Regions from separate parts of the Pseudomonas sp. S2_C03 genome, predicted to be linked through region 2. Evidence: predicted binding sites of a transcription regulator. Region 2 holds the regulator's gene; the other holds the start of a gene.
The links. Region 2 encodes sigma-54, which starts transcription at its own class of promoters, with help from an activator protein. Its sites were predicted from a motif close to ANTGGCATNNANNTTGCTNT; they were not measured.

Region 1 (14,953 bases), 890 kb from region 2:
CCTCGATGGATCGGCAACTGCAAGCCGCGTAATACCAAACCCGCCTTGTGCGGGTTTTCTTTTGCCGGCGAAGGACGGGTGAACTGCGCAGATTTCACTGACTCTCAAGCAACAGACAAGGCTAAGCTGAAGATTGTCTGTTACCACCCACCAAGAAGAAGTGAAACTCAATCATGGGTCGAGTTGTTGCTGCCGCGGTTTACAGCGCCGGTAAAAAAGTCACCAATATCACCCTCGACGAAGGCGCCGCCTGGGCTGCCAAGCCTGACCACTTCGTCTGGATCGGCCTCGAAGAGCCGGATGCGCAAGAACTTGCCAACCTGCAACGCCAGTTCAACCTCCACGAACTGGCTATCGAAGATGCCCTGGAAAAACACAGCCGCCCGAAGCTGGAGACGTTCGGTGATGCGCTGTTCATCGTCACCTACTCACCGATCCGTCACGACGGCAAATTGCAGTTCATCGAGACGCATATCTTCGCTGGCAACGGCTACATCATCACTGCACGCAATGGTCACTCGGCGTCCTACGCTCATGTCCGTCAGCGTTGTGAGGCGCGTCCGCTGCTGCTCGAGCATGGAGAAGATTTCGTACTCTATGCCCTCCTCGACTTCGTGATCGAAAACTATCAGCCGGTGGGCGAAGCCATTCACGCCGAGATCGACGAACTGGAGCGCAACGTGTTGTGCAGCGCCTTGAATGAACACGACATCCAGAGACTGCATGGCCTGCGCCGGGACGTGGTGCGCCTGCGCCGTTATGCGGCGCCGATGGTAGAAATCAGCGAGGAGTTACAGAAGCTCAGCTTCCCGTTCATCGACAAGAACATGCGCCCGTATTTTCGCGATGTGCAAATCCATGTGACCCGCCAGATGGAGGACCTGACGACACTGGCGGAGATTGCCAGCCAGACCATCGAGGTCGGGGTGTTGCTGGAGGCGTCACGCCAGAGCGTGGTGCAGCGCAAGTTTGCTGCATGGGCGGCGATCCTGGCGTTCCCCACCGCGATTGCCGGCATCTACGGGATGAATTTCCAGAACATGCCTGAGCTCACGTGGCACTACGGGTATTTCACGGTGTTGGGATTCATTGCGGTGGGGTGTGCGGGGCTTTGGGGCAGTTTCAAAAGGTCGGGGTGGTTGTAAAACGCTCGCTCCCACATTGGATCTGCGATAGACGCCAGACCCTGTGGGAGCGAGCCTGCTCGCGATGCTGTTTCAAACAGTCTGTGGCTTGTGCGCGACGAAGCGCATCATCCATTCGGCCACGGTGGTGCCGTGATGTTCCTGCTCAAGGCTGCTGATGCCCTTGGAGTAAATTTGCTCGCCCAACGCTTCCTGGCGAATATCCAGCAAGGCTCGCGAGTAATCATGGATGAATTCCGGGTGGCCCTGGAAGCACAGCACCTGGTCATTGATGTGGTAGGCGGCAAAGGGGCAAAAATCGCTGGAAGCAATGACCGTGGCGTTTTCCGGTAGCGTGGTCACCTGATCCTGGTGGCTGATCAGCAAGGTCAGCTCCTCGCGCACCGGGTTCATCCACGGCGCCTTGGCTGCCAGTTTGTAGCTGTGCGTGCCAACGCCCCAGCCCTGGGTGGCGCGCTCGCTCTTGCCGCCCAGCAGTAACGCCAGCAATTGATGGCCGAAGCACACGCCGAGCAACTTGTCGCCACGTTCATAGCGGGTCAGCAGATAGGTCTTGAGGGTTTGAATCCACGGATCGGTGCCGAAGGAGTCGGCTTTGCTGCCGGTCACGAGGTAAGCATCGAAGGTCTCGTCATCACGGGGATAATCGCCCTGCATCACGTTGTACACGGTGAATTCGGCCGCGATGGGCTGCTGCGAAAACAGACGCTGGAACATCTGCCCGTAACCCTGATATTGATCGACCAGTTCCGGACGCAGGATGTCGGTTTCCAGAATGCAGATGCGTAGCGACATAAAAAATACCTGACACGTGATGGGAATAATGCACACACCAGAGCCTGCCTCGAAACACGTTGGCAGGCAAGCCCTGGCTTGCGTCATCGGTCCCCAAAAACGCGCTTAAAACACTTCCTCCCTGGCCGCTTTTTCCAGCAACAGGGCCGGCGGGAGAAACCGTTCGCCGTACTGTTCGGCCAGATACTGCGCGCGCGCGACGAAGTCCTTAACACCGTACTGATTGATGAACTGCAACGCGCCGCCGGTCCAGGCCGCAAAACCGATGCCGAAGATCGAACCTATGTTGGCGTCCGCCGTCGAGGTCAATACGCCCTCCTCCACGCAACGTACGGTTTCGATGGCTTGCACGAACAGCAGGCGATCTCGTATATCTTTCGGGGAAATCTGCCCGTCGGTTTTCTCGAAACGGGTTTTCAACGCCGGCCACAAGTGTTTCTGGCCACCCGCCGGGTAGTCGTAGAAACCACCGCCAGCGGCCTTGCCCGCCCGCTTGTACTCGTTGAGCAACAAATCGATGACGGCAAACGCTGGGTGCTCGACCATTTGCTTGCCTTCCGCTTTCAGGTCTTTCGCAGTTTGTTGACGGATATGGCTCATCAGGCTGAGGGAAACTTCGTCAGAGATCGCAAGAGGCCCGATAGGCATGCCTGCCTTGCGTGCCTCGGTTTCGATCATCGCGGCGCTCACACCCTCGCCGAGCATGGCGATGCCTTCGTTGGTGAAGGTACCGAACACCCGCGACGTGAAGAAACCGCGACTGTCGTTGACCACAATCGGCGTTTTCCTGATTTGCAGGACGAAATCGAAACCACGAACCAGGGTTTCATCGCTGGTGTTTGCGCCCTTGATGATCTCCACCAGCGGCATTTTCTCAACAGGGCTGAAGAAATGCAGGCCGATGAATTTACCCTGATGCGGCACGGCCGTAGCCAGGCCAGTGATCGGTAATGTCGACGTGTTGGAGGCGATCACCGCATCCTCTCCGGCGATATTTTGGGCGGCGCATGACACCCTGGCTTTGAGCTCACGATCTTCGAACACCGCTTCAATGATCAGGTCGCAACCGACCAGGTCTGCATCGCTTGCGGTGGGATGGATACGCGCCAGAATCGCCTCGCGCTGCTCGGAGGTCATGTGGCCACGGGCGACCTTCTTGTCCAGCAATGCCGCAGAGTGCGCCTTGCCCTTCTCGGCTGCCGTCGTATCGATGTCCTTGAGCACCACTTCGATACCCGCCGAGGCGCTGACGAAGGCTATGCCCGCCCCCATCATGCCGGCCCCGAGCACACCGACTCGACGCGTGACGTACGGTGCGAACCCTTGGGGCCGTGAGCCGCCGGCGTTGATTTCGTTGAGCTGGAACCAGAAGGTGCCAATCAGATTCTTCGAAATCTGGCCCGTGGTCAGTTCGGTGAAGAAGCGGGTTTCGATCAGGTGTGCGGTGTCGAAGTCCACCTGCGCACCCTCCACTGCAGCGCACAGAATTTTCTCCGGCGCCGGGAGGCATCCCTGGGTTTTGGTGCGCAGGATCGACGGCGCAATTGCCAGCATTTGCGCGACTTTGGGGTGCGACGGCGTACCGCCCGGAATCTGATAACCCTTTACATCCCAGCGCTGTATTGCCACCGGATTGGCCAGGATCCAGGCCCGCGCCTTGGCCAGCAACTCATCACCATCGGCCGCCAGTTCATCGATCAACCCCGCCTGCAAGGCTTGCTGGGGGCGGACTTTCTTGCCTTCCAGCAGATACGGCAAGGCTTTTTCCAGACCGAGCATGCGCACCATGCGCACCACCCCACCGCCACCCGGCAGCAAGCCCAGGGTGACTTCCGGCAAGCCGAGTTGTACCGACGAATTGTCCAGCGCCACTCGATGATGGCAGGCCAGGCAAATCTCCCAACCGCCCCCAAGCGCCGCACCGTTGATCGCGGCGACCACCGGTTTGCCCAGGGTTTCCAGGGTTCGCAGCTGGCTCTTGAGCGTCAGCACCATGTCGTAGAAGGCTTTGGCTTGGGGCTTGCCGACCTTGATGAGCTCATTCAGGTCGCCGCCGGCGAAGAAGGTTTTCTTGGCCGAGGTGATGATCACGCCGGCAATGTTGTTTTTTTCCGTCACCAGGCGAGCGACGCAGGCGGCCATGGCCTCGCGATACACCGCGTTCATGGTGTTGGCCGTCTGGCCCGGCATCTCGATGGTCAGGACGACGATCCGGTCCTGGCCTTGTTCGTAGCGAATGGCTTGCGTCATGAAGAGGCTTCCTTGAAGGCTCAAAGGCGTTCGATGATGGTGGCAATGCCCATGCCGCCGCCGACACACAGGGTCGCGAGGCCAAAACGCAGGCTTCGGGCTTCCAGTTCGTCGAGCAGGGTGCCGAGGATCGCGCAACCGGTGGCACCCAGCGGATGACCCATGGCGATGGAGCCGCCGTTTACGTTGACCTTGTCCGGATCGATGGCCATGTCCTTGATGAACTTCAGCACCACCGAGGCAAAGGCCTCGTTGACCTCGAACAGGTCGATGTCCTCGACCCGCAGCCCAGCCTTGGCCAACGCCTTGCGCGTCGCCGGCGCTGGGCCGGTCAGCATGATGGTCGGGTCGGTACTGGTGACGGCCGTGGCGACAATCCGCGCCCGTGGCTGTAAGCCCAGTTCGCGGCCCTTCGCTTCGGAGCCGATCAGCATCAAGGCTGCCCCGTCGACAATGCCGGAGCTGTTGCCCGGCGTGTGCACGTGGTTGATCCGTTCCACATGGCTGTAGACCCGCAGCGCGGTGGCGTCGAAACCCATCTGGCCCATCATCTCGAAGCTCGGCTTGAGTTTGCCCAGGCCTTCGAGGGTGGAGTCGGCGCGGATGAATTCATCAACGTCGAGCAGGAGGATGCCGTTCTGGTCGCGCACCGGCACCAGTGACTTGCTGAACGCTCCGTCGGCTCTGGCCCGTGCGGCCTTCTGCTGGGAATGCAGCGCGTAGGCATCGACGTCTTCGCGACTGAAGCCTTCCAGTGTGGCGATCAGGTCCGCGCCCACGCCCTGCGGAGTAAAATGGCTGTGCAGGTTGGTTTCCGGGTCCAGCGCCCACGCACCACCGTCGCTGCCCATGGGCACCCGGGACATCGACTCGACGCCACCGACCACCACCAGATCCTCGAAACCGGAGCGTATTTTCATCGCCCCGAGGTTGACCGCCTCAAGCCCTGATGCGCAGAAGCGATTGATCTGCACGCCCGCCACGCTGACGTCCCAATCGGCCACCTGCACCGCCGTCTTGGCGATGTCGGCGCCCTGGTCGCCCACTGGGGTCACACAGCCCAGGACCACGTCATCCACCTGACGGGTGTCCAGTGCAGTGCGTTGTTGCAGGGCGGTGAGCAATCCCGCCACCAAAGTCACTGGCTTGACACTGTGCAAGGCTCCGTCAGCCTTGCCTTTGCCACGGGGCGTGCGTAACGCGTCGAAAATCAGAGCTTGGGTCATGACAGAACCTGACGGTGAAAATATCGAGCCTTCACCATAGGCCGAGCCGCCGCCGAATCAATGACCGCAATGCTCAGCCGGGTTGACGGACACGCTCAGACGAACGGTAGTCGACTACCGGATGAACCGTCTCAGCATCCCGAGCCGTCTAGTAAAAGGCCGGCAAAGAAGCTGGCAATAGGCCTCATGCCGTTTTTAAAGCTTTATTTAACTTAACCATATGAAATGGATCTAAGCCACGGCTGACGCGGGCCTCAACGAGCCCTAAGGTGAACATGTACGAAGTTGTCGTCGGGTTTTGCCGAGCGCTCGTCAAACAGGAAGTGCAACGCTCTGCCGTCATGGAGAAATGCAGGCAGGCATCAGGAAATAACAATAAAGGCGGTCAAGCCATGTTCAAACATTCGAAAGTTCGTCAAGCCGGGCTCATTCTCTTCGCCACTACTCTGTTGTTGATCGTGCCGAACCTGACCAAGGTGATTGGCTGACACAGTTTTTATCGCCTCGTTAAAAATGTGACTGGCCCGCTACCCGGGCCAGCATGGCTGTGCCACCCTTGGCGGCACTTCCACGACATGGGCGGCGAACATGTGAAAAAGCTTTTTCTGATCGGGGCACTGTTGGTGGGTTCGCCCCTGTATGCCGCACAGCTGAACCTGGAGCTGGGCGCAACCAGCCGCACCTGGCAAACCGAAGACTTGCTCAAGCATCCACAGGTCCAGACCATCACGATCAAGGACGACGTTTCCTATAAAAAGGACATGGACTATCGCGCCGTGCCTCTCGCCGCGTTGCTCACAGGCGTCACGCCACAGGATCACCTGCAAGCCGTGGCGCTGGATGGGTTCGCCGCCGAGCTGGCCGCTGCGCCGTTGCTCGATACCAAGGGCTCGCGGGCCTGGCTGGCGATTGAAGACCCCGCCAAACCCTGGCCGGCGCTGTCAGCGGGCAAGCCGAGCGCGGGACCGTTTTATCTGGTGTGGACCGATCCAAAGGCCGGGCACATCAGCCCGGAACAATGGCCGTTCCAGGTCGCGGCGATCAAGCGCCTGGCGCCGGTGGCCGAGCGTTTTCCGGCCCTGTTACCCGATCCAAAGTTGAAGGCAGACGATCCGGTGAACCAGGGTTTTGCGCTGTTCCAGAAAAACTGCCTGGCGTGTCATCGCCTCAATGGCGAAGGTGATGCACAGTTTGGCCCGGATCTGAATATCCCGTTCAACCCGACCGAGTATTTCGGGGCGGACTTCCTCAAGCGCTACATCCGTGATCCGCAGAGCCTGCGGCAGTGGCCGCAGGCGAAGATGCCCGGGTTTGCGGCAGCGGTGTTGCCCGATGCGGAGTTGGAGATGCTGGTGGGGTATTTGAAACACATGGCTGGGCGGAAGGTTAAGCCCTGATCAGCACCCGCCCCCCCTGTAGGGGGGTGTTGAATTTATTGCTGCACCGCCGAAATCACCGGCGTCGGCGACACCAGCACTTTCGCGTGCATCTGCTCGCAACCCCCGCCCCGACGCATTCCGCGTACCGGACATGCGTCCAGGTAATCCAGGCCTACCGCAAGCTTCAGATGACGCTCGGGGCGGGCCAGTTCATTGGTCACGTCAAAGCTGTACCAGGCATCGTCCAGCCAGGCTTCCGCCCAGGCATGGCTGGCCAGGTGCTCTGAGTTCTCGCTGTACAGATAGCCCGATACATAACGCGATGGAACGCCCAGGCTGCGGGCGCAGGCCAGGAATGCGTGGGTGTGGTCCTGGCAAACACCGGAACGCCCGGCGAAGGCCTGGGACGCGCTGGTATCGACTTCGGTGGAGCCCGGCGTGTACGTCATGTGCGCATTCAGGCCGTGCATCAGGTCGATCAGCGCCGTGCGATCACGGCGGGCCTTGCAGGTCTTTTCGGCAAATGCGCGCAAGGATTCGTCGGCTTCGGTCAATCGGGTGAACCTCAGGAACGGCAGCGCCGACTGGCTCTCGTGCTCGGCTTCGCGCAGTTCGTCGATGTCGACCTGACCCCGAGCGCCAATGATGATCGCTTCGTGCGGCTCGTCCATGGTCAGCACGTGCAGGATGTTGCCGAACGGATCGAGCTGCGCACGCACCGGACGCGGCAGGTCCAGTTGCCAGCTGAGCACGTGCTGGCGCTCGCTGTCGTGGGGCGTCAGGCGCAGATACTGGATGCTGGCGCGCACCTGGTCTTCATAGTGATAGGTGGTCTCGTGGCTAATGGAAAGTCTCATGCCGCCTCCAGGTAGGAACTGTGTATGGCATTGCCCAACTGGCGCACCAGCGGGATGAATTCGGTCAGCCAGGCGTGCAGGCCTTCCTCGAGGATTTCATTGATGCCTGTGTAACGCAGGCGGGCGTCCATTTCCGCCGCCAGACGTTGTGCAGGCCGGCCGTTGGCACCGGGTAACTGAGCAAGGATCTGGTCGATTTCCTCGGTGCAGGCCCGCAAGGAGCGCGGCACGTCGACGCGCAGCAGTAGCAGTTCCGCGACCTGCCGGGCACCTGGCGCATCGCGGTAGATTTCGGTGTACGCCTCGAACGACGACAAGGCGCGCAACAACGCACTCCACTGGTAATAGGCGTGAGCCGTGCCGTCGCTGACCGCTTCGGCCTGGTCGCCGGCCATTTCGTAGCGGGCATCGAGCAGGCGCAAGGTGTTGTCGGCCCGTTCGACAAAGGTGCCCAGTCGAATGAAACGGAATGCATCGTTGCGCATGATCGTGCCATAGGACGCGCCACGGAACAGGTGCGAACGCTCCTTGATCCATTCGCAGAAACGGCTCATGCCATAGCGACTTAAACCCTGTTCGGCGATGCCGCGAATTTCCAGCCAGGTGGCATTGATGTTTTCCCACATGTCGGCGGTAATCCGCCCACGCACCGCATGGGCGCTGGCCCGCGCGGCACCGAGGCAGCTGTAGATGCTCGCCGGGTTGGCCGCGTCCAGTGCGAAGAAATGCAGCAGGCGTTCGGCGTGCAATTCGCCGTGACGCGCCAGGTAATCGTCCAGGGTGCCGGTGATCAGCAACGGCATGGCCAGTTCGTGCAAACCATCGCCACGACCGTCCTGGGGCATCAGCGACAGCGAATAACTGATGTCGAGCATCCGGGCGAGGTTTTCCGCCCGCTCCAGGTAACGCGACATCCAATACAAATCCGAGGCAGTTCTACTTAACATGGCAGGCTTCCTTCAATCCTCGACCACCCAGGTGTCCTTGGTTCCGCCACCCTGGGAGGAATTCACCACCAGGGAGCCTTCTCGCAGGGCAACGCGGGTCAAACCACCGGGCACTACCCGGGTTTCGCGGCCTGACAATACAAACGGGCGCAGGTCGATATGCCGCGGTGCTATGCCGTTCTCGACGAAGGTCGGACAGGTCGACAAGGACAACGTCGGTTGCGCGATATAAGCATGGGGCTTGGCCTTGATGCGCGCGCGGAACGACTCGATCTCCGCCGTCGTCGCGGCCGGCCCCACCAGCATCCCGTAACCGCCGGAACCCTGGGTTTCCTTGACCACCAGGTCCGGCAGATGGGCCAGGACGTGGGAAAGCTCGGAAGGATTACGACACTGGTATGTAGGAACGTTCTTCAAGATCGGCTCTTCATCCAGGTAAAAACGGATCATGTCGGTGACGAACGGATACACCGACTTGTCGTCTGCCACGCCGGTACCGATGGCATTGGCCAGCACCACGTTCCGTGAGCGGTAGGACGACAAAAGCCCCGGAACACCGAGCATCGAATCCGGATTGAACGCCAGCGGGTCGAGGAATGCGTCGTCGAGCCGGCGGTAGATCACATCGACGGCTTTCGGCCCGTCCGTGGTGCGCATGAACACCTTGTCATCGCGCACGAACAGGTCGGCGCCTTCCACCAGCTCGACGCCCATTTCACGGGCGAGGAATGCATGCTCGAAGAACGCGCTGTTGAAGCGCCCCGGTGTCAGCACCACCACGCTGGGGTTGTCGATCGGGCTGGAGCTTTTCAGGGTGTCGAGCAACAGGTTCGGGTAGTGGTCGATCGGCGCGATGCGCTGGGTCGAGAACAACTCGGGGAACAGCCGCATCATCATCTTGCGATCTTCGAGCATGTAGCTGACACCGCTGGGGGTGCGCAAGTTGTCTTCGAGCACGTAGTACGTGCCATCGCCATCGCGCACAAGATCGACGCCGGAGATGTGCGAATAGATATCGCGGTGCAGATCCAGCCCCTGCATCGCCAACTGGTATTGCTCGTTGGCCAGCACCTGCTCGGCCGGGATGATGCCGGCTTTGATGATGCGCTGCTCGTGGTAGAGGTCGGCGAGGAACATGTTCAACGCCTTGACCCGCTGGATGCAGCCGCGCTCGACAATCCGCCATTCACTGGCGGGGATACTGCGCGGGATGGTGTCGAAGGGAATCAGGCGCTCGGTGCCCTGCTCGTCCCCATAGAGCGTGAACGTAATCCCGGCGCGATGGAACAGCAGATCGGCTTCGCGACGGCGCTGAGCCAGCAGCTCATCCGGCGTTTCGGCCAGCCAACGGGCAAATTCCCGGTAATGCGGGCGAACCTGGCCGCCGGCATCGTACATTTCATCGTAATAGGTGCGGATCATGCCGTACTCCTTGTCACCCGGACTAACAGGCCTTCGCAAGGCCCGTGCCATCGGCATAAACGCTTTAATATCAATCGGTTGGATATTCAAACTGCATTGGCCGCACCATTCCTGTGCGACAAATGCTCCAACCTGATCATCCCCGCTTCATTGCAAGGCAATACTGCGGTCTATCAGCAGCATAGCCAGAGTTGATTTCACTGCTCGGCTGTCGATGCGGATAATCCACCCATTCGCTGGATTTGCTCCCCGAACTTCCCTTTTAGCCGCCTCCCCATGCGGCTTTTTTTTGTCATCTATTCTTGTTTCAGGATTTTGCCAAGACGGGTTTCACCCTGCTCAAACGAAAACGGCCAACCCGAAGGTCAGCCGTTATTGAGTGCGGTCATAATGTCAGGCGAGTCGCCCTCGCACCTCCTGCTTGACGCCCCATCCTTCGATGATGCCGCCGAGCGGTTCGACCACGGCCTCGAAATCCTGCTCAAAGTCGCCGATACCGTCGTAGGTGGCGTACATCACTTTGCTCAGTTCCAGAGACCATGCGCCATCGTCGCGCGCGCTGACTTGTGCATTCAAGGATTCACCACAGTAATGCCCTGCTGCCCTGCGCGCCCGCTCCTCGTCCGGGAAAATGGCGTAGAACTCGATGGGATGGAACCGTGAAAAATCGAAACCGCCTTCTTTCATGCGGCGCAGCACCGAGCTGCTGATGTCTTCTTGATAGGCTTCTGTGCTCATGAAACGTCCTCCTTAAACCGATGGATAGACTTTCCGTACTCCCTACGCCCGCACAAACAACGCGGGCACTGCGATGGGAACAAGCATGTAGCTGACAAGACCAGACCTTAGCGATCCATTCGCTGATCTCGCTTGCAGATTAGCCCCTTGCAAGTCGAGCTGCCAAGGCCTGGTTGTAGCAGATGTGCGGTGAGGTGTTTCAGACGGGGGAGATACCGAGGATTTGTATGCTGTTCTGAATCTTGAGACTTTTTACACTCGCGTCGCTGGTTCGCCCTTCCAGATCGTTCAGGTCCAGTTCGGCGGCGACTGGCAGGAGCCGAGCCTTGATGAGTTTGGCGGCTTGCTCGTTATCCGGGCACTGCTCACACTCAAAGACTTCATCGACTGTTTCGCCGTGATCATCCACGAAAGTGACTTTCCACTTTTGCATCAAAGCCTCCTCGAACAAACCCGTATGTGGGTTCACATTTATCTGGACTTTGGGCTTGGGGGAACGTTCACATGGATTGCGATGCACAGATACAAATAAATAGCAGGACACCACTGTAGGAGCGGGCTTGCCCGCGATGGCGGTGTGCCAGATATAAAACTGGCGACTGGTCTACCGCTATCGCGAGCAAGCTCGCTCCTACAGGGGGGTGTTTAAGCCTTTAGTCGTTGCTTGGCTTGTTCACGGCCTGCAGGACGTATTGTGGCAAGGCAAAAGCGCCCAGGTGGATTTCCGGGTTGTAGTAGCGGGTGACGATGCCGCTGCCGGCGAAGCGCTGTTGCAGGGTTTCGCGAGACAGTTTGCGGTACGCGGTGTTGGTCGCGCCCCAGGCGAAGGTCATGGAACCGCCGATGTAGGTCGGCACTGCGGCCTGGTAGAAGTGCCAGTCCGGGAACAGGCTGCGCAGGCGCCCGGCAGTGGTTTTGACTTCTTCGATCTGCATGAACGGCGTGCCGTTCTGGGTTACCAGGATGCCGCCTTCGTTCAGGCAGCGATGGCAGGCCTGGTAGAAGTTTTCCGAGAACAGCACTTCGCCCGGGCCGATCGGGTCGGTGGAGTCGGAGATGATCACGTCGAATTTTTCAGTGGTGGTGGCGACGAAACGCATGCCGTCGTCGATCACCAGGTTCAGGCGTGGGTCCTCGTACGCACCTTTGGAGTGGTTCGGCAGGAATTCCTTGCACATGTCCACCACGGTGCCGTCGATCTCGACCATGGTGATGTGCTCGACGCTGCGATGCTTGGTCACTTCACGCAGCATGCCACCGTCGCCACCGCCGATGATCAGCACGCGCTTGGCGTTACCGTGCGCCAGGATTGGCACGTGGGTGAGCATTTCGTGGTAGATGAACTCGTCGGCTTCGGTGGTCTGGATGACGCCGTCCAGCGCCATGACCCGGCCCATGCGCGGGTTTTCGAAAATCACCAGGTGCTGGTGTTCGGTGCGCACTTCATGCAGCAGTTTTTCCATGCGAAAACGCTGGCCGTAGCCTTCGTAGAGGGTTTCCAGGTACTCGCCTGTCGGGATGGTGGTCATGGGAAGTGCTCCGAGGAATGCGGGTTGCAACGGACGGTGACCCGCCCGTAATGGAAAGGCGCGCATTCTACGTTGCGCAAGATGACAGGTCGAACCTCTGTTGATGGCTGGACCAAACCTCTGTAGGCGCTGGCTTGCCTGCGATGGCTTCACTGAAGTCATTCAGACAGATCGCACCGCTGCCATCGCTGGCAAGCCAGCTCCTACAGGGTCGGTGGTGTCGTGGGAATAGTGTCAGATCCGCACATTACCTCGCGGTCCGGCGATGGCCCAGATGATCAGGCCCAGAACCGGCAGGAGCAGGATCAGCAGCACCCAGATGATTTTCATCCCGGTGCTGGCGCCACTTTTCAGCACGTTGATGATGGCCCAGATGTCCAGGGCAAGAATGATCAGGCCAATCAGGCCATTGAACGTTGAACCCATGGTGTCGCTCCCTACTAAGAGTGGTGTGCCTCTTAGAATAGTCGGCCATTGCCAGGGTTCCGTTTTATTCGATTAAACGTGGATCGCCACTTTTAATGCTTCGAGGGATGGTGCAGCAGCGATGCCGACTTGAGCGCACAGTTCAAGCACACGCGGGACGTCGTTGCCGTAGACCAGCACCACCTGCAATTCGTCGTCGAGCAACTGGCTGAAATTCAACAGTGTGTAACCGCCATTTTCCTTGTTCATGCTGCCCATCTGCACCTGGATGCGATTGAGCGCGGTCAACGCCTCGGTCTTCGCCAGTTGCTTGGGCTTGATGTTGAACGCCACGTCCGGGCCGAACGAAGCGACGATCTGCGCAAACAGGTCCATGTAAGTGTCAGCCTGGAACAGCACCGTTTCCGGCAGGCTGCCGAGCACGACCCACTCGCCCAATGGAATCGGGAAAGTGTCGTCGTAGTTGATGTCCGGATTGGCTGCCAGAAAAGCACCGGGGTCTGCGTAGGCTTGCGCAGCCTCACCGGCGATCTTGAGAATTTCGTCTTCGCCCATGCACCCGGAGCTGATTTTGCTGATGAGTTCGACGAGTGCGGCTTTCATGGGGCGATGTCCTGTAGCGAGGGAATTTTGAAGGCGCGAAGAATAGCGCATTACGCCGTTCATCGCTGGGCGGGTGCGACGACGGGAAGGTTGACGCATATCAACATCCACGGCACGGTATGCGGCACAATGCTGGCACCTTGCCAATGCTGTTTCCGCTATCAGAGAAAACCTCCATGGGTGCCTGGATTAGCAATATCTCGCTGAAATATAAATTTTGGGCGGTCAACGCGGTCGCCTTCGTCACGACATTGTTGCTGGTGTTGTACGCCGTACAGCTCGAGCAGCAGGCCCGCAGCCACGCTTCTCAGGCATCTGCCCAGGCCCAGGCGCGATTGCTCGCCGCCTGGCCGGCCGGGCAGGCGTTGCCCAAGAACGACAACCTGCTGACCTTCAACCGTGGCCAGGCGCCTGTGTTGAACGGGCAACCCGTCCAGGCACTGACGGACGCCAACGGCTGGGTCGAATTCCATTCGATGCCGCTGTTTGGTGAGAACCCGTTGATGGGTGCCGAGGTGTTGACCCGCACCGATGGTCAGCGCGTCGCCGTGATCGCCCACGGCCCGAGCCTGGTCCAGGTGTTCGGCGAACGTTTCGTCAACTACGCGGTGGCGGTGTTCATCCTGATGCTGGCGATGCTTGGCGCCTCGCAGTTGCTGATCCGCTTCCTGCTGAGCCAACTCAACACCTTGAAAGACGTCATGCTGCACGTTGAGAAAACCGGCGATCTAGCCGCACGGGTGCCGCTGGCGTGCTCCGACGAAGTCGGCCAGATGGCCGGCGCATTCAACGCGATGCAGGCCGGTTATCAGCGGGTGGTCAACACCGTGGCCAACACCGCTCGGCAGCTCGATGTCGGCGCGGCGCGCCTGGCCTCGAGCATGAACGAGGTGCGACACGGCATGCTCGGCCAGCAAAGCGAAACCGACCAGGCGGCCACGGCCATCAATGAAATGACCGCCACCGTGCACCACATCGCCCAACACGCCGGCGCCACCCGCGACCTCTCGCAATCGGCCGACACCCTGGCCGGCAGTGGCCAGGAAGTGGTGATTCGTGTGCAGAAGTCGATTGCCGGGTTGTCCACAGGCGTGCAACAGACCGCCGAGATGATTCAGCGCCTGGCCGAGGACAGCCAGAAGATCAACGGTGTGGTCAACGTGATCCACAGCATCGCCGAGCAGACCAACCTGCTGGCATTGAACGCGGCCATCGAAGCGGCCCGCGCCGGGGAAATGGGGCGTGGCTTTGCCGTGGTGGCCGATGAAGTGCGCAACCTGGCCAAGCGCGTGCAGATTTCCACCGACGAGATCACGCTGATGGTCTCGGCGCTACAGGCCGGCACTCGGGATGCCGTGGACTTCATGCAGGAAAGCTCGTACAAGGCCGACGATTGCGTGCAACAGGCGCAGGAAGCCGGAGCCGCGCTTGTGGAGATCACCGGCGCCGTCGCGCAAATGCGTGAAAGCAACACGCAGATTGCCGTGGCTGCGGAACAGCAGAGCCAGGTGGCCGAAGAGATGAACCGTGCGGTGGTGGGTATTCGTGATGTGACCGAGAATACCGTGCAGCAAACGGTGGATTCGGCGACGACCAGTAATGAGCTGGCGGCGCTGGCTGGGGAGTTGAGCAAGGC
Region 2 (14,953 bases):
CTTCGGCAGTGGCTGGGCCTGGCTGAGCGTGACCCCGCAAAAGACCCTGATAGTGGAAAGCAGTGGCAACCAGGACAGCCCGTTGATGAGTGGCAATACGCCGATACTCGGTCTGGACGTCTGGGAACACGCCTATTACCTGCAATACCAGAACCGTCGGCCTGAATACATCAACGCTTTTTACAACGTGATCAATTGGCCAGAAGTCGCTGCGCGCTATCAGGCTGCACTGGTTTAAGGCTCCTATAACAACAATCCAGGGCTGATTATGGGCACTGAAACACTGGCGACCGGAAGTGGGCGGATGTTTCGCTATGCGTTGGGGTCGCTTTTACTACTGGCGGGCATGAGCTTGCTGGTTGCCCAGGGCCTCACGTGGTTGGGGCTTGAGCCGAAACTGTTGCGCGCGTTACAGGGCGGTGCGATCTGCGCGTTGGGCACAGCATTGGGTGCAGTGCCGGTGTTGGTGATCCGGCGCATGCCCCAGGCGCTCAGCGACACGCTGCTCGGCTTTGGTGCCGGTGTGATGCTTGCGGCAACAGCATTTTCGCTGATCGCTCCGGGTATCTCTGCGGCCGAAAACCTCGGGCTGACCCCTTGGGCGGCCAGCGGGCTGATCAGTTTTGGCATCCTGCTGGGCGCGTTCGGGTTGTTCCTGGTGGATCGGAAAGTCTCCGGTGCGTCACCGGAAATGCTCGTTGGTACACCGCAGCGACCGGTCATCCCGCCACGGATCTGGTTGTTCGTGTTTGCCATCGTCGCTCACAACATTCCCGAAGGCATGGCTGTGGGTGTTTCGGCGGGGGGCGGCATGCCCGACGCCGACAGCCTGGCCATGGGCATCGCTTTGCAAGATGTGCCAGAAGGGTTAGTCATCGCGTTGGTATTGGCAGGGGCGGGCATGTCGCGAGTGAAGGCATTCCTGATCGGCGCGGCGTCCGGATTGGTCGAACCGGTCTTTGCCCTGTTGTGCGCCTGGCTGGTCAGCCTGGCCGAGTTGATCTTGCCGTTGGGCCTGGCATTGGCTGCTGGGGCCATGCTGTTGGTGGTCACCCATGAAGTCATCCCGGAGTCGCGCCGCCATGGTCACGACAAGTTGGCGAGCCTTGGCCTGCTGGTCGGGTTCTGTCTGATGATGGTGATGGATACAGCGCTGGCTTAGCGGGGGAGGGTGTAGCAGCGGCACAGGCCCGTTGCTACAGGATGCTCGTTACTCGCCTTCGTCGAAATAGTTGTTGATCAATGCCACCAGCGCATCGAGCGCTTCCTGTTCCTGTTCGCCTTCGGTGCTCAGGTGGATTTTGGTGCCCTTGCCCGCGGCGAGCATCATCATGGCCATGATGCTTTTGCCGTCGACCATGGACGTCGGTGTGCGTCCGGCCCTGATCTGGCAAGGAAACTGGCCCGCCACGCCAACGAACTTGGCGGAAGCGCGGGCATGCAGGCCCAGCTTGTTGATGATTTCAATTTCCAGAGCAGGCATCGCGATGTGAATCCTTTAGCTGAGGTCGCGGTGGCGGACCTGGACGTTCTTCAGAGTTTTTTGCAGGACCTGGCCCAGACGTTCAGTCAGGTAGACGGACCGATGATGTCCGCCTGTGCAACCAATGGCAATGGTGACGTAGGCGCGGTTGCTGGCGGCGAAGCGGGGCAACCATTTGAGCAGGTACGTGGAAATGTCCTGGTACATCTCCTCGACGTCCGGCTGGGCGGCCAGGTATTCGGCTACCGGCTGATCGAGCCCGGATTGCTCGCGCAATTCAGGCTTCCAATAAGGGTTGGGCAGGCAGCGTACGTCGAATACCAGGTCGGCATCTACCGGCATACCGCGCTTGAATCCGAAAGACTCCACGAGGAACGCCGTGCCGGGTTCTGGCTGGTTCAGCAGGCGCAGCTTGATGGTATCGCGCAACTGATACAGGTTAAGACTGGTGGTATTGACCTTGAGGTCAGCGAGGTCGGCAATCGGCCCGAGTAGTGCTGTCTCATCGGTGATTGCCTCGGCCAGTGAGCGATTGGCGCTGCTCAGTGGGTGACGGCGACGGGTTTCCGAAAAACGTTTGAGCAGCGTCTCTTCGTCGGCATCCAGATACAGCACATCCACCTGGATATGCCGGCTGCGGACTTCTTCGAGCAGTTCCGGGAAACGGCTCAAGTGGCTTGGCAGGTTACGTGCGTCAATGGAGACGGCCACCAGCGGTTGCGTCAGTTCGGTGTGGATCAGCGCGCGTTCAGCCAGTTCCGGCAGCAGCCCTGCGGGCAGGTTGTCGATGCAGTAGTAGCCGTTGTCTTCGAGCACATCGAGCGCGGTACTTTTACCTGAGCCGGAGCGGCCACTGACGATGATCAAGCGCATGATTAGTGCCCGTTTTGCTCGTCCAGGACAACCTGATACAAGGCTTCATTGCTCGCGGCGCTGCGCAGGCGATCACGGACTTCCTTGCGATCGAGCATGCTGGCGATCTGGCGGAGCAACTCAAGGTGCGCATCGGTAGCAGCTTCCGGGACCAGCAGCACGAACAACAGGTCTACCGGCGCGCCGTCGATGGCGTCGAAATCGATGGGTGCATCCAGGTGCATCAAGGCGCTGACGGGCGAGGTGCAACCCTTGAGCCGGCAGTGCGGAATGGCGATGCCGTTGCCAAAACCGGTCGAGCCGAGTTTTTCACGGGCGATCAGTGCCTCGAAGACATCTTGCATTTCCAGATCGGGGACTTCCCGTGCGATCAGGTTGGCAATTTGCTCAAGGGCTTTCTTTTTGCTGCCGCCCGGCACGTTCACGAGGGAACGGCCGGGGGTCAGTATGCTTTCAAGTCGGATCATGGGTAGGGAGTGTTAACGACCGGTTGCGCCCTGGAGGAGGCTCTGGGTCTTTTCCTTATGCTTTTTGAGTTGTTTATCCAGCTTGTCGGTCAGTGCGTCGATGGCCGCGTACATATCGGTATGTTCCGCGTTGGCGACCACTTCACCGCCAGGAATATGCAAGGTGGCTTCGATTTTCTGTTTGAGCTTTTCGACGGTCATCGTGACCTGGACATTGGTGATCTTGTCGAAGTGTCGCTCCAGCCGATCGAGTTTTTCGCCGATGTAGGTGCGAAGAGGTTCGGTCACTTCCAGTTGGTGTCCACTGATGTTGACTTGCATACAGCTTCTCCTTCGTTGCCAGTGCATAAAGCGGCAAACAAATGTTTGCCACTGGAACGCTGTGGCGTGGCCCTACATCAACCGCTTGCGTTCGCTCGAAGGCGCGATCCCGAGGGATTCGCGGTACTTGGCGACGGTGCGGCGAGCCACCTGAATGCCTTGTGCCTCCAGTAAACCAGCGATCTTGCTGTCACTCAACGGCTTTTTCTGATTTTCCGCCGCTACCAGTTTTTTGATGATCGCGCGGATCGCCGTGGACGAGCATTCACCGCCTTCGGAGGTGCTGACATGGCTGGAGAAAAAGTATTTCAGCTCATAAATACCCCGCGGGGTATGCATGAACTTTTGCGTCGTCACGCGGGATATCGTCGATTCGTGCATGCCCACCGCTTCGGCGATGTCATGCAACACCAGCGGTTTCATCGCTTCGTCGCCGTACTCCAGAAAACCGCGCTGATGCTCGACGATCTGGGTGGCTACTTTCATCAGTGTTTCGTTTCGGCTCTGCAGGCTCTTGATGAACCAGCGCGCTTCCTGCAACTGATTGCGCATGAAGGTGTTGTCGGCACTGGTGTCGGCGCGGCGCACGAAACCGGCGTACTGGGCGTTGACCCGCAGGCGTGGCACCGATTCCTGGTTCAGCTCCACCAGCCAACGCTCGTTGTCCTTGCGTACGATGACGTCGGGGACGACGTATTCGGCTTCGGTGGACTCGATTTGCGAGCCCGGGCGCGGGTTCAGGCTTTGCACCAGCTCGATCACCTGGCGCAGTTCGTCTTCCTTGAGCTTCATGCGGCGCATCAGCTGGCTGTAGTCGCGGCCGCCGAGCAGGTCGATGTAGTCGGTGACCAGACGCTTGGCCTCTGCCAGCCAGGGTGTCTTGGCGGGGAGCTGGCGCAATTGCAGCAGCAGGCACTCACCCAGGTTTCGGGCGGCGATGCCGGCAGGTTCGAATTGCTGGATGCGGTGCAGGACGGCTTCGATTTCGTCCAGTTCGATGTCCAGTTCCGGATCGAAGGCTTCGAGGATCTCCTCGAGCGTTTCGTCCAGGTAGCCCTGATTGTTGATGCAATCGATCAGGGTCACGGCGATCAAACGATCGGTATCGGACATCGGTGCCAGGTTCAACTGCCACAGCAGGTGACTTTGCAGGCTTTCGCCGGCCGATGTGCGGGTGGTGAAATCCCACTCGTCGTCATCGCTGCTGGGCAGGCTGCTGGCACTGGTCTGATAGACGTCTTCCCAAGCGGTGTCGACGGGCAGTTCGTTGGGAATACGCTCGTTCCAGTCGCCTTCTTCGAGGTTGTCGACCGTCGGCGCGCTTTCCTGGTAGGAGGTTTCCTGAGTGTCGGGGGTGGGCTTCTGTTCGACGTTGTCGGCCATCGGGTCGGTGTTGTCGAAGTCGTCGCCTTCCTCCTGGCGTTCGAGCATCGGATTGGACTCCAAGGCCTCCTGGATTTCCTGTTGCAGGTCCAGGGTCGACAATTGGAGCAGGCGGATGGCCTGTTGCAGCTGCGGTGTCATCGTCAGCTGCTGGCCCATTCTCAAGACTAGCGATGGTTTCATGGCAGGGGCTTAACACCTTTTTCCGGCGCACATGCGCCATCCACTACAGGGCGCCGAAGCGCCAAACATAAGCAAATTATATGCCTGAAACAGCAGCGTTTGCCTAGAGCGCTGTAACAATAAAAAAGCCTTGATTTTTTATTGATACAAGCGCTCGGTAGATCAGCCAGGGACCTCGACGCTTAAAGGCGGAACTCGTGGCCCAGGTACACTTCCTTGACCAGGTCGTTGGCCAGGATGGTTTCAGCGTCACCTTCGGCAATCAGTTGGCCATCGTTGACGATGTAGGCGGTTTCGCAGATATCCAGGGTCTCACGGACGTTGTGGTCGGTGATCAGCACGCCAATGCCTTTGGCCTTGAGGTGATGGATGATCTGCTTGATGTCACCGACCGAGATCGGGTCCACGCCGGCGAAAGGTTCGTCGAGCAGGATGAATTTCGGGCTGGTCGCCAGGGCGCGAGCAATTTCCACGCGGCGGCGTTCACCACCGGACAGGCTCATACCGAGGTTGTCGCGGATGTGGCTGATGTGGAATTCCTGCAACAGGCTTTCCAATTCCTTGCGACGGCCGGCCTTGTCGAGTTCCTTGCGGGTCTCGAGGATCGCCATGATGTTGTCGGCGACCGAGAGCTTGCGAAAGATCGACGCTTCCTGCGGCAGATAGCCGATACCGGCTTTTGCGCGGCCGTGCATCGGCTGGTGGCTGACGTCGAGGTCATCGATCAGGACGCGGCCCTGATCGGCCTGGACCAGGCCAACGATCATGTAGAAGCAGGTGGTCTTGCCGGCGCCGTTAGGGCCAAGCAGGCCGACGATCTGACCGCTGTCGATGGACAGGCTGACGTCGCGCACGACCTGGCGGCTCTTGTAGCTCTTGGCCAGATGCTGAGCTTTCAGAGTTGCCATTTACGGGGCCTTTTGCTCTTCGGTTTTCTTTTTAGGCTGGATCACCATGTCGATACGCGGACGCGACTCTGTCACGTTGGTACCCGTGGCGCGGCCGGCACTGGCAAGTTTCTTGTTGGTGTCATAGACGATTTTCTCGCCCTGGGTCACGTTGCCGTCCTTGTCGATGACCTTGGCGCGGTCGATCAGCACGACGCGGTCCTGCGTGGCGTGGTACTGGATGGTCACGCCGTAGCCCTGCACCGGCTTGGTGTCGCCCGCCGTTTGCAGTTGCTCGAAGTAGGCGAGGTTGCCCACCGAGGTCACCACGTCGATGTCACCGTTGGGCGCCCGGGTCATGGTGACCTTGTTGCCGGTGACCTTCATCGAGCCCTGGGTGATGACCACGTCGCCCGTATAGGTGGCCACGCCGTTCTTGTCGTCCAGTTGGGCGTCGTCGGCCTGGATGCGGATAGGCTGCTGCTGATCGTTCGGCAGAGACCAGGCGCTCACGCTTCCCAGTGCTGCGCTCAGACCGAGCAAAATAGGGAGGGTTTTAACGAGCCTCATACTGTCCTCTTACGTTCGATAGCAGGTGAATCCTGCTGTCCTTCAGATACGCTTTCATTCCTACGCCAGTCGATACGCCGCCAGCGCCGTCGATTCTAACGGGTTGCTGGGTCTGCGCATATTGCTGCTGTGGGAACACTGTCATGCGGGTGGAAGTGATCAGGGTGTCGCGTTTCTTTTCGTCAGTGCGCTTGACGCGTACGTTGTCGATCAGTTCAACCTCGGTACCGCCTGGGTTCACTTCACCGCGATCGCTGGTCACGTGCCATGGAAAATCGGTGCCACGGTACATGTTCAGGTCCGGCTTGGTGACCAGTGTGACGTCGGTGGCTTTCACGTGCTCGGCCTTGTCGGACGTCATTTCGTACTGCACGCGCCCGTCTTCGAGGTATTGCAGGGTGTGCGTGTTGGTCGCATACCAGTCGATGGGACTGTCTTCGGATTTGGCCACCGGCTTGTCGAGGAAGCGTTCCGGGCTGATGTTCCAGTAGCCGACCGCAGCGAAGATGGCTGCGATGCAGGCGAATATCACTATGTTGCGAAATTTCTTGCTCAGCATAATTGGCTCACAGGTACGCGGCGTTAGCCGCATCGAGGCGGCCCTGGGCGCGCAGGATCAGTTCGCAGAACTCGCGAGCGGCACCGTGGCCACCACGGGCCAGGGTAACGCCGTGAGCGTGTTCACGGACAAAACTGGCGGCATTGGCCACCGCGATGCCCAGGCCGACGCGACGAATCACCGGCAGGTCCGGCAGGTCGTCGCCCAGGTAGGCGACTTGCTCGTAGCTCAGGTTGAGCTGGGCCAGCAGCCCGTCCAGCACGACCAGTTTGTCTTCGCGACCTTGATAAACATGGGGAATGCCCAGGTTCATCGCCCGGCGCTCGACCACCGGGCTCTTGCGGCCGCTGATGATCGCTGTTTGCACGCCAGCGGCCATCAGCATCTTGATGCCCTGGCCGTCGAGTGTGCTGAACGACTTGAATTCGCCGCCATCTTCAAGGAAGTACAGGCGCCCATCGGTCAGGACGCCGTCGACATCGAATACCGCCAGTTTGATCTGTTTACCGCGTTGCAGCAGGTCCGCACTCATTACATTACTCCTGCGCGCAGCAAGTCGTGCATGTTCAGGGCGCCGACCGGACGATCGTCACCGTCAACCACGACCAGTGCGCTGATTTTGTTGTCTTCCATGATTTTCAAGGCTTCGGCCGCGAGCATTTCCGCGCGGGCGGTCTTGCCGTGGACGGTCATGATCGCATCGATGGCGGTGTGGTGAACGTCGATGGCGCGGTCCAGGGAGCGGCGCAAGTCGCCGTCAGTGAAAATCCCGGCCAGCTTGCCATCGGCCTCGAGGATGACTGTCATGCCCAGGCCCTTGCGAGTCATTTCCATCAAGGCGTCCTTGAGCAGCGTGCCCCGCTGGACCTTGGGCAGTTCCTCGCCCGCGTGCATGACATGTTCCACTTTAAGCAGCAGGCGTCGGCCCAGTGCGCCGCCCGGATGGGAGAACGCAAAATCTTCGGCGGTGAAGCCGCGGGCTTCGAGCAGTGCGACCGCCAGGGCATCGCCCATCACCAGCGCCGCGGTGGTCGAGGACGTCGGTGCCAGGTTCAGCGGGCAGGCTTCGTGTTCGACGTGCACGTTGAGATTGACTTCGGCGGCCTTGGCCAGCGGTGAAGCGGGATTGCCGGTCATGCTGATCAATTGGATGCCCAGGCGCTTGATCAATGGCAGCAGGGTGACGATTTCATTGGTGGAGCCGGAGTTCGACAGGGCCAGGATGATGTCGTCGCGGGTGATCATGCCCATGTCGCCGTGGCTGGCTTCGGCCGGGTGCACGAAGAAAGCCGTGGTGCCGGTGCTGGCCAGGGTGGCGGCGATCTTGTTGCCGATGTGCCCGGATTTGCCCATGCCGACCACGACCACGCGGCCTTTGCTGGCCAGAATCATCTCGCAAGCGCGTACGAAATCAGCGTCGATATGGGGTAGCAAGCCTTGCACGGCTTCCAGTTCGAGGCGGATGGTGCGTTGTGCTGATTGAATCAGGTCGCTGGATTGGCTCATGTCTGAAATCGTTTAGCCCGATGAAAAGGCGGCGATTATAGCGGTAATGATCAAAACCCTCACGCAAGTTCGTCACGCTTTGTCATTCCTTGTTACGCAATGCGTGTAATTGACGTCATTTATCCATCATCGATTAAACATGGCCGGCTTGACCCTTGGGCGCTCGACCTTTGCAGTGATATAGTTCGCCGCCAGTTCGGTCCGCCCGCACGTATGTGCTTTCGCCAGAAAGTCAGGCGTCCGAGGGAGAGGCTGCATCGCAAGGAGTTTAGATGAGTGCCGATAACGCCTACGCGGTCGAGCTGAAGGGAGTGACCTTCAAGCGCGGTGCGCGCAGCATTTTCAATAACGTCGATATCCGTATTCCGCGCGGCAAGGTCACCGGCATCATGGGGCCTTCCGGGTGTGGCAAGACCACGCTGTTGCGTTTGATGGGCGCCCAGTTGCGTCCGTCCAAGGGCGAAGTCTGGGTCAACGGTCAGAATCTGCCCAAGTTGTCGCGCAGTGATCTGTTCGATGCACGCAAGCACATGGGTGTGCTGTTTCAGAGTGGCGCGCTGTTCACCGATCTCGATGTGTTCGAGAACGTCGCTTTTCCGCTACGAGTTCATACCGAACTTCCCGAGGAAATGATCCGCGACATCGTGTTGCTCAAGTTGCAGGCCGTCGGCCTGCGTGGCGCCATCGACCTGATGCCCGAGGAGTTGTCCGGCGGCATGAAGCGTCGTGTCGCCCTGGCTCGGGCGATTGCCCTGGACCCGCAGATCCTCATGTATGACGAGCCCTTCGTTGGCCAGGACCCGATCGCCATGGGCGTACTGGTGCGTCTGATCCGTCTGCTCAACGATGCCCTGGGCATCACCAGCATCGTGGTTTCCCACGACCTGGCCGAGACCGCGAGCATCGCGGACTACATATATGTGGTCGGCGAGGGCAAGGTGCTGGGGCAGGGTACGCCGCAAGAGTTGATGAACTCCCAGGAACCGCGCATTCGCCAATTCATGACCGGGGAGCCCGACGGCCCGGTTGCATATCACTTTCCAGCGACGGACTACCGCGCAGATCTTCTGGGGAAGCGTTGATGCGCAAGACTTCACTGTTGGAACGCATACGCCGCTTCGGCCACGCCGGCATCGACGTGCTGGCCGCGTTCGGTCGTTCGACCATTTTCCTGTTCCACGCTCTGTTGGGGCGCGGCGGCATCGGCGGTGGTTTCGGGCTTCTGGTCAAGCAACTGCATTCGGTGGGCGTGATGTCCCTGGTGATCATTGTGGTCTCCGGGGTGTTCATCGGCATGGTGCTGGCGCTGCAAGGGTTCAATATCCTGTCCAGCTACGGCTCGGAGCAGGCGGTCGGGCAGATGGTCGCCCTGACGCTGCTGCGCGAACTGGGGCCGGTGGTCACCGCGTTGCTCTTCGCCGGACGTGCCGGTTCGGCCCTGACGGCGGAAATCGGCAACATGAAATCCACCGAGCAGTTGTCCAGCCTGGAAATGATCGGTGTCGACCCGCTCAAGTACATCATTGCCCCGCGCTTGTGGGCCGGTTTCATTTCCCTGCCTGTGCTGGCGATGATTTTCAGCGTGGTGGGGATCTGGGGTGGTTCGTGGGTAGCCGTCGACTGGCTGGGTGTGTATGAAGGGTCCTATTGGTCCAACATGCAAAACAGCGTGACGTTCACCGATGATGTGCTCAACGGCATTATCAAAAGTGTCGTCTTTGCCTTCGTCGTGACCTGGATTGCCGTATTCCAAGGCTATGACTGCGAGCCCACTTCCGAGGGGATCAGTCGTGCCACTACCAAGACCGTTGTGTATGCCTCGTTGGCTGTACTCGGCCTGGACTTTATTCTGACCGCCTTGATGTTTGGAGATTTCTGATGCAAAACCGCACCCTGGAAATCGGTGTCGGCCTTTTCCTGCTGGCTGGCATCCTGGCTTTGCTGCTGTTGGCACTGCGGGTCAGTGGCCTGTCCCCGAGCCCGAGCACCGAGACTTATAAACTTTACGCCTATTTCGACAATATCGCCGGTTTGACGGTCAGAGCTAAAGTGACCATGGCCGGTGTGACCATCGGCAAGGTCACGGCGATCGATCTGGACCGCGACAGTTTCACTGGGCGGGTGACGATGCAGCTGGAAAAGCGTGTGGATAATCTGCCGACTGATTCCACTGCATCTATTCTGACTGCTGGCCTGTTGGGCGAGAAATACATCGGCATCAGCGTGGGTGGCGAGGAGACTCTGCTCAAGGAGGGCGGCACCATTCATGACACCCAGTCGTCACTGGTGCTCGAGGACCTGATCGGTAAATTCCTGCTCAATACCGTTAGCAAAGACGCCAAATGAGGAGCTTTTGAATGATCTCTACCTTGCGACGTGGCCTGTTTGTACTGCTCGCGGCCGTGCCGTTGATGGCTAACGCCGTGGCGGCGCCTTCCGCGCATGATCTGGTCGAGGACACCACGAACCGGTTGCTGGCAGACCTGTCGGCCAATAAGGAACAGTACAAGCAGGACCCGAACGGCTTTTATAAGGCGCTGAACGAAATCGTCGGTCCGGTGGTGGATGCCGAGGGCATCTCCAAAAGCATCATGACGGTCAAGTACTCGCGCAAGGCCACGCCTGCGCAAATGAAGACCTTCGAAGAGAACTTCAAGCGGGGCCTGTTTCAGTTCTATGGCAATGCCCTGCTCGAGTACAACAACCAGGGCATCACCGTCGATCCGGCCAAGGATGAGTCGGGCGACCGTACCAGCGTCGGCATGACCGTCAAAGGCAACAATGGTGCGATCTACCCCGTGTCCTACACCCTGGAGAAGATCAACGGCGAGTGGAAGTTGCGTAACGTGATCATCAACGGCATCAACATCGGCAAGTTGTTCCGCGATCAGTTCGCCGACGCGATGCAGCGCAATGGCAACGACCTGGACAAGACCATCAACGGTTGGGCCGGTGAAGTCGCCAAAGCCAAGCAGGCCAGCGAGAAGTCGTCCCAATGAGTGTATCGGCCATTCGCATGAGCGAAGCCGGCGAGCTGATGCTCAGTGGCATGCTGGACTACATGACCGGCCCCGGCCTGCGCAAGCAGGGTCAGGCGCTGATCAAGGCGAGCAAGGCCGCTGCGCTGGTGGTGGATTGCTCGGCGGTGCTCAAGTCCAGCAGTGTTGGCTTATCGCTGTTACTGTGTTTCATGCGTGACGCACAGGAGGTCGGCAAGACGCTGACCATCCGTGCCATGCCTGAAGACATGCGCGAAATTGCCCAGGTCAGCGAGTTGACCGAGCTGTTGGCGCACCCCTAAACAGCATCGACAGGGAAGCCCCCCGTCAGAGTCCTGCTTCGCGGGGTTCGCAGGCGCGGGGCTTTTTTGTATGATGTCCGACCCGCGCGCACAGGGCGCCGATTGAGGTTGAGCATGCAGGCCGTAGAAGTTAAGAGCTTCCTTGAAGCAAAGCTGCCGAACACGCAAGTGGAAGTTGAAGGCGAAGGCTGCAATTTCCAGTTGAACGTGATCAGCGATGAACTGGCGGCATTGAGCCCGGTGAAGCGTCAGCAGCAGGTCTATGCCCATTTGAACCCATGGATCACCGATGGCAGCATCCATGCGGTCACTATGAAATTTTTCAGCAGCACGGCTTGGGCCGAGCGCACCTGAGCCCAAGGGCGTCGAGATTCTTATGGATAAATTGATTATTACCGGTGGCGCTCGTCTTGATGGCGAGATCCGCATCTCCGGGGCAAAGAACTCTGCCCTGCCGATCCTGGCGGCCACCTTGCTGTGCGATGGCCCGGTCACGGTTGCCAACCTGCCGCACCTGCACGACATCACCACCATGATCGAGCTGTTCGGCCGCATGGGCATTGAGCCGGTGATCGACGAGAAGCTGGCGGTCGAAATCGACCCGCGCACCATCAAGACCCTGATCGCGCCTTACGAACTGGTGAAAACCATGCGTGCGTCGATCCTGGTGCTGGGGCCGATGGTCGCCCGTTTCGGCGAAGCTGAAGTCGCGCTGCCTGGCGGTTGCGCCATCGGTTCGCGTCCGGTTGACCTGCACATCCGTGGCCTTGAAGCCATGGGCGCGGTGATCGACGTCGAAGGCGGCTACATCAAGGCCAAGGCGCCTGAGGGCGGCTTGCGCGGTGCGCACTTCTTCTTCGACACCGTCAGTGTGACCGGTACCGAAAACATCATGATGGCCGCTGCCCTGGCCAAGGGCCGCAGTGTTCTGGCCAACGCCGCGCGCGAGCCGGAAGTGGTCGACCTGGCGAACTTCCTGAACGCCATGGGTGCCAAGGTTTCCGGCGCTGGCACCGACACCATCACCATCGACGGTGTCGAGCGTCTGCACACCACCACCTTCAAGGTCATGCCTGACCGTATCGAAACCGGCACCTACCTGGTGGCCGCAGCTGTGACCGGCGGGCGTGTGAAGGTCAAGGACACCGATCCGACCATCCTCGAAGCCGTCCTCGAGAAGCTGCGTGAAGCCGGCGCCGAGGTCACCACCGGTGATGACTGGATCGAGCTGAACATGCACGGCAAGCGGCCGAAAGCCGTCAACGTGCGGACCGCCCCGTACCCGGCGTTCCCGACCGACATGCAGGCACAGTTCATTTCGCTCAACGCCATTGCCGAAGGTACGGGCGCGGTGATCGAGACGATCTTCGAAAACCGCTTCATGCACGTTTACGAACTGCACCGCATGGGCGCCAAGATCCAGGTCGAGGGCAACACCGCCATCGTCACCGGTACCGAAAAGCTCAAGGGCGCGCCAGTGATGGCCACCGACCTGCGTGCGTCGGCCAGCCTGGTGATTTCGGCCCTGATTGCCGAAGGCGATACCCTGATCGACCGCATCTACCACATAGATCGTGGTTACGAGTGCATCGAAGAGAAACTGCAGATGCTGGGCGCCAAGATCCGTCGCGTTCCGGGCTAGTTGCTGCTGCATGGGCATAAGGACATGCCCGTTGAATTGTTCCGAGTCGAGGGTGGTTGCACCCTCGATCTGTGTCCGGCGCCGTTTGTGACCGGGCATGAGTACCTTGATAAGGACTGACGTTTCCCATGTTGACCATCGCACTGTCCAAGGGCCGCATCCTTGACGACACCCTGCCGCTTCTCGCTGAAGCAGGCATCGTGCCGACCGAGAATCCGGACAAGAGCCGCAAGCTGATCATTCCCACGACCCAGGAAGATGTCCGCCTGTTGATCGTGCGCGCCACCGACGTGCCGACTTATGTCGAGCATGGTGCCGCTGATCTGGGCGTCGCCGGTAAAGATGTGCTGATGGAATATGGCGGCCAGGGCCTGTACGAACCGCTGGACCTGAAAATTGCCCGGTGCAAGCTGATGACCGCTGGCAAGGTCGGCGCCATCGAGCCCAAGGGCCGCCTGCGCATCGCCACCAAATTCGTTAACGTCGCCAAGCGCTACTACGCCGAACAGGGCCGCCAGGTCGACATCATCAAGCTGTACGGCTCGATGGAACTGGCACCGCTGATCGGCCTGGCCGACAAGATCATCGACGTGGTCGACACCGGCAACACGCTACGGGCCAACGGCCTGGAGCCACAGGATTTCATTGCCGACATCAGCTCCCGGCTGATCGTCAACAAGGCTTCGATGAAAATGCAGCACGCCCGTATCCAGGCGTTGATCGACACCCTGCGCAACGCAGTGGAGTCTCGACACCGCGGCTGATTCACCTGCGCGACGTTGAGTCGCGCCGTCTATCCGCCTCATAGCCAGAATTCTCAGGTGCCCAAGCGGATCGAATGTTAGCTTCGGGCGCCTGAGTTTTTTGCCAATCCTATGAGGCTCTCGCTATGACCGCACTGACTGCAATTCGCCGACTCAACGCTGCTGACCCGGATTTCGCGCATCATCTGGATCATCTGCTGAGCTGGGAAAGTGTGTCTGACGACTCGGTCAATCAGCGGGTGCTGGACATCATCAAGGCCGTGCGCGAGCGTGGCGACGCGGCGCTGGTGGATTACACCCGCCAGTTCGACGGGCTTGACGTTGCGTCCATGGCCGACCTGATCCTGCCGCGCGAGCGCCTGGAACTGGCGCTGACCCGGATCACCGTGCCCCAGCGTGAAGCGCTGGAAAAAGCCGCCGCCCGAGTGCGCAGCTACCACGAAAAGCAGAAACAGGACTCTTGGACCTACACCGAAGCCGACGGCACCGTCCTCGGCCAGAAGGTGACGCCGCTGGACCGCGCGGGCCTTTATGTGCCGGGCGGCAAGGCGTCGTACCCGTCGTCAGTGCTGATGAACGCCATTCCGGCCAAGGTCGCCGGTGTGACCGAAGTGGTCATGGTGGTGCCGACCCCGCGTGGTGAAATCAACGAGCTGGTGTTGGCGGCCGCCTGCATCGCCGGTGTCGACCGTGTGTTCACCATCGGGGGGGCCCAGGCTGTCGCCGCATTGGCCTACGGCACTGAAAGCGTACCGCAGGTAGACAAGGTGGTGGGCCCGGGCAACATCTATGTGGCCACCGCCAAGCGCCACGTGTTCGGCCAAGTCGGTATCGACATGATCGCAGGTCCCTCGGAAATTCTCGTGGTGTGCGACGGCAAGACCGACCCGGACTGGATCGCCATGGACCTGTTCTCCCAGGCCGAGCACGACGAAGACGCCCAGGCGATCCTGGTCAGCCCGGACGCCGAGTTCCTCGATCAGGTGGCTGCAAGTATTGCCAAGCTGCTCCCGA

Region 1: AB4N64_RS16645 (circularly permuted type 2 ATP-grasp protein) is a predicted target of sigma-54. The motif match lies at 10,054-10,073, and genes of this name have one in related genera.

Annotation. Positions count from the first base shown of each region.
Region 1 covers NZ_CP162766.1:3,605,377-3,620,329, forward strand. Annotated here, with positions in the region: gene AB4N64_RS16600 (1-acylglycerol-3-phosphate O-acyltransferase) at 1-32, shown strand, start outside; gene AB4N64_RS16605 (magnesium and cobalt transport protein CorA) at 174-1,145, shown strand; gene AB4N64_RS16610 (amidotransferase) at 1,218-1,940, opposite strand; gene AB4N64_RS16615 (3-hydroxyacyl-CoA dehydrogenase NAD-binding domain-containing protein) at 2,046-4,190, opposite strand; gene AB4N64_RS16620 (acetyl-CoA C-acetyltransferase) at 4,211-5,416, opposite strand; gene AB4N64_RS16625 (hypothetical protein) at 5,686-5,904, shown strand; gene AB4N64_RS16630 (c-type cytochrome) at 5,992-6,813, shown strand; gene AB4N64_RS16635 (transglutaminase family protein) at 6,849-7,652, opposite strand; gene AB4N64_RS16640 (alpha-E domain-containing protein) at 7,649-8,599, opposite strand; gene AB4N64_RS16645 (circularly permuted type 2 ATP-grasp protein) at 8,612-10,021, opposite strand; gene AB4N64_RS16650 (ribonuclease E inhibitor RraB) at 10,415-10,759, opposite strand; gene AB4N64_RS16655 (hypothetical protein) at 10,959-11,192, opposite strand; gene speE (polyamine aminopropyltransferase) at 11,413-12,288, opposite strand; gene AB4N64_RS16665 (PLDc N-terminal domain-containing protein) at 12,523-12,714, opposite strand; gene AB4N64_RS16670 (hypothetical protein) at 12,787-13,317, opposite strand; gene AB4N64_RS16675 (methyl-accepting chemotaxis protein) at 13,494-14,953, shown strand, end outside.
Region 2 covers NZ_CP162766.1:4,500,275-4,515,227, reverse strand. Annotated here, with positions in the region: gene AB4N64_RS20970 (superoxide dismutase) at 1-238, shown strand, start outside; gene AB4N64_RS20965 (ZIP family metal transporter) at 269-1,162, shown strand; gene AB4N64_RS20960 (HPr family phosphocarrier protein) at 1,211-1,483, opposite strand; gene rapZ (RNase adapter RapZ) at 1,499-2,356, opposite strand; gene ptsN (PTS IIA-like nitrogen regulatory protein PtsN) at 2,359-2,823, opposite strand; gene hpf (ribosome hibernation-promoting factor, HPF/YfiA family) at 2,836-3,144, opposite strand; gene AB4N64_RS20940 (RNA polymerase factor sigma-54) at 3,217-4,710, opposite strand; gene lptB (LPS export ABC transporter ATP-binding protein) at 4,893-5,618, opposite strand; gene lptA (lipopolysaccharide transport periplasmic protein LptA) at 5,619-6,167, opposite strand; gene lptC (LPS export ABC transporter periplasmic protein LptC) at 6,154-6,726, opposite strand; gene AB4N64_RS20920 (KdsC family phosphatase) at 6,734-7,258, opposite strand; gene AB4N64_RS20915 (KpsF/GutQ family sugar-phosphate isomerase) at 7,258-8,232, opposite strand; gene AB4N64_RS20910 (ATP-binding cassette domain-containing protein) at 8,505-9,314, shown strand; gene mlaE (lipid asymmetry maintenance ABC transporter permease subunit MlaE) at 9,314-10,111, shown strand; gene mlaD (outer membrane lipid asymmetry maintenance protein MlaD) at 10,111-10,578, shown strand; gene AB4N64_RS20895 (MlaC/ttg2D family ABC transporter substrate-binding protein) at 10,590-11,231, shown strand; gene AB4N64_RS20890 (STAS domain-containing protein) at 11,228-11,533, shown strand; gene AB4N64_RS20885 (BolA family protein) at 11,648-11,887, shown strand; gene murA (UDP-N-acetylglucosamine 1-carboxyvinyltransferase) at 11,910-13,175, shown strand; gene hisG (ATP phosphoribosyltransferase) at 13,304-13,939, shown strand; gene hisD (histidinol dehydrogenase) at 14,065-14,953, shown strand, end outside.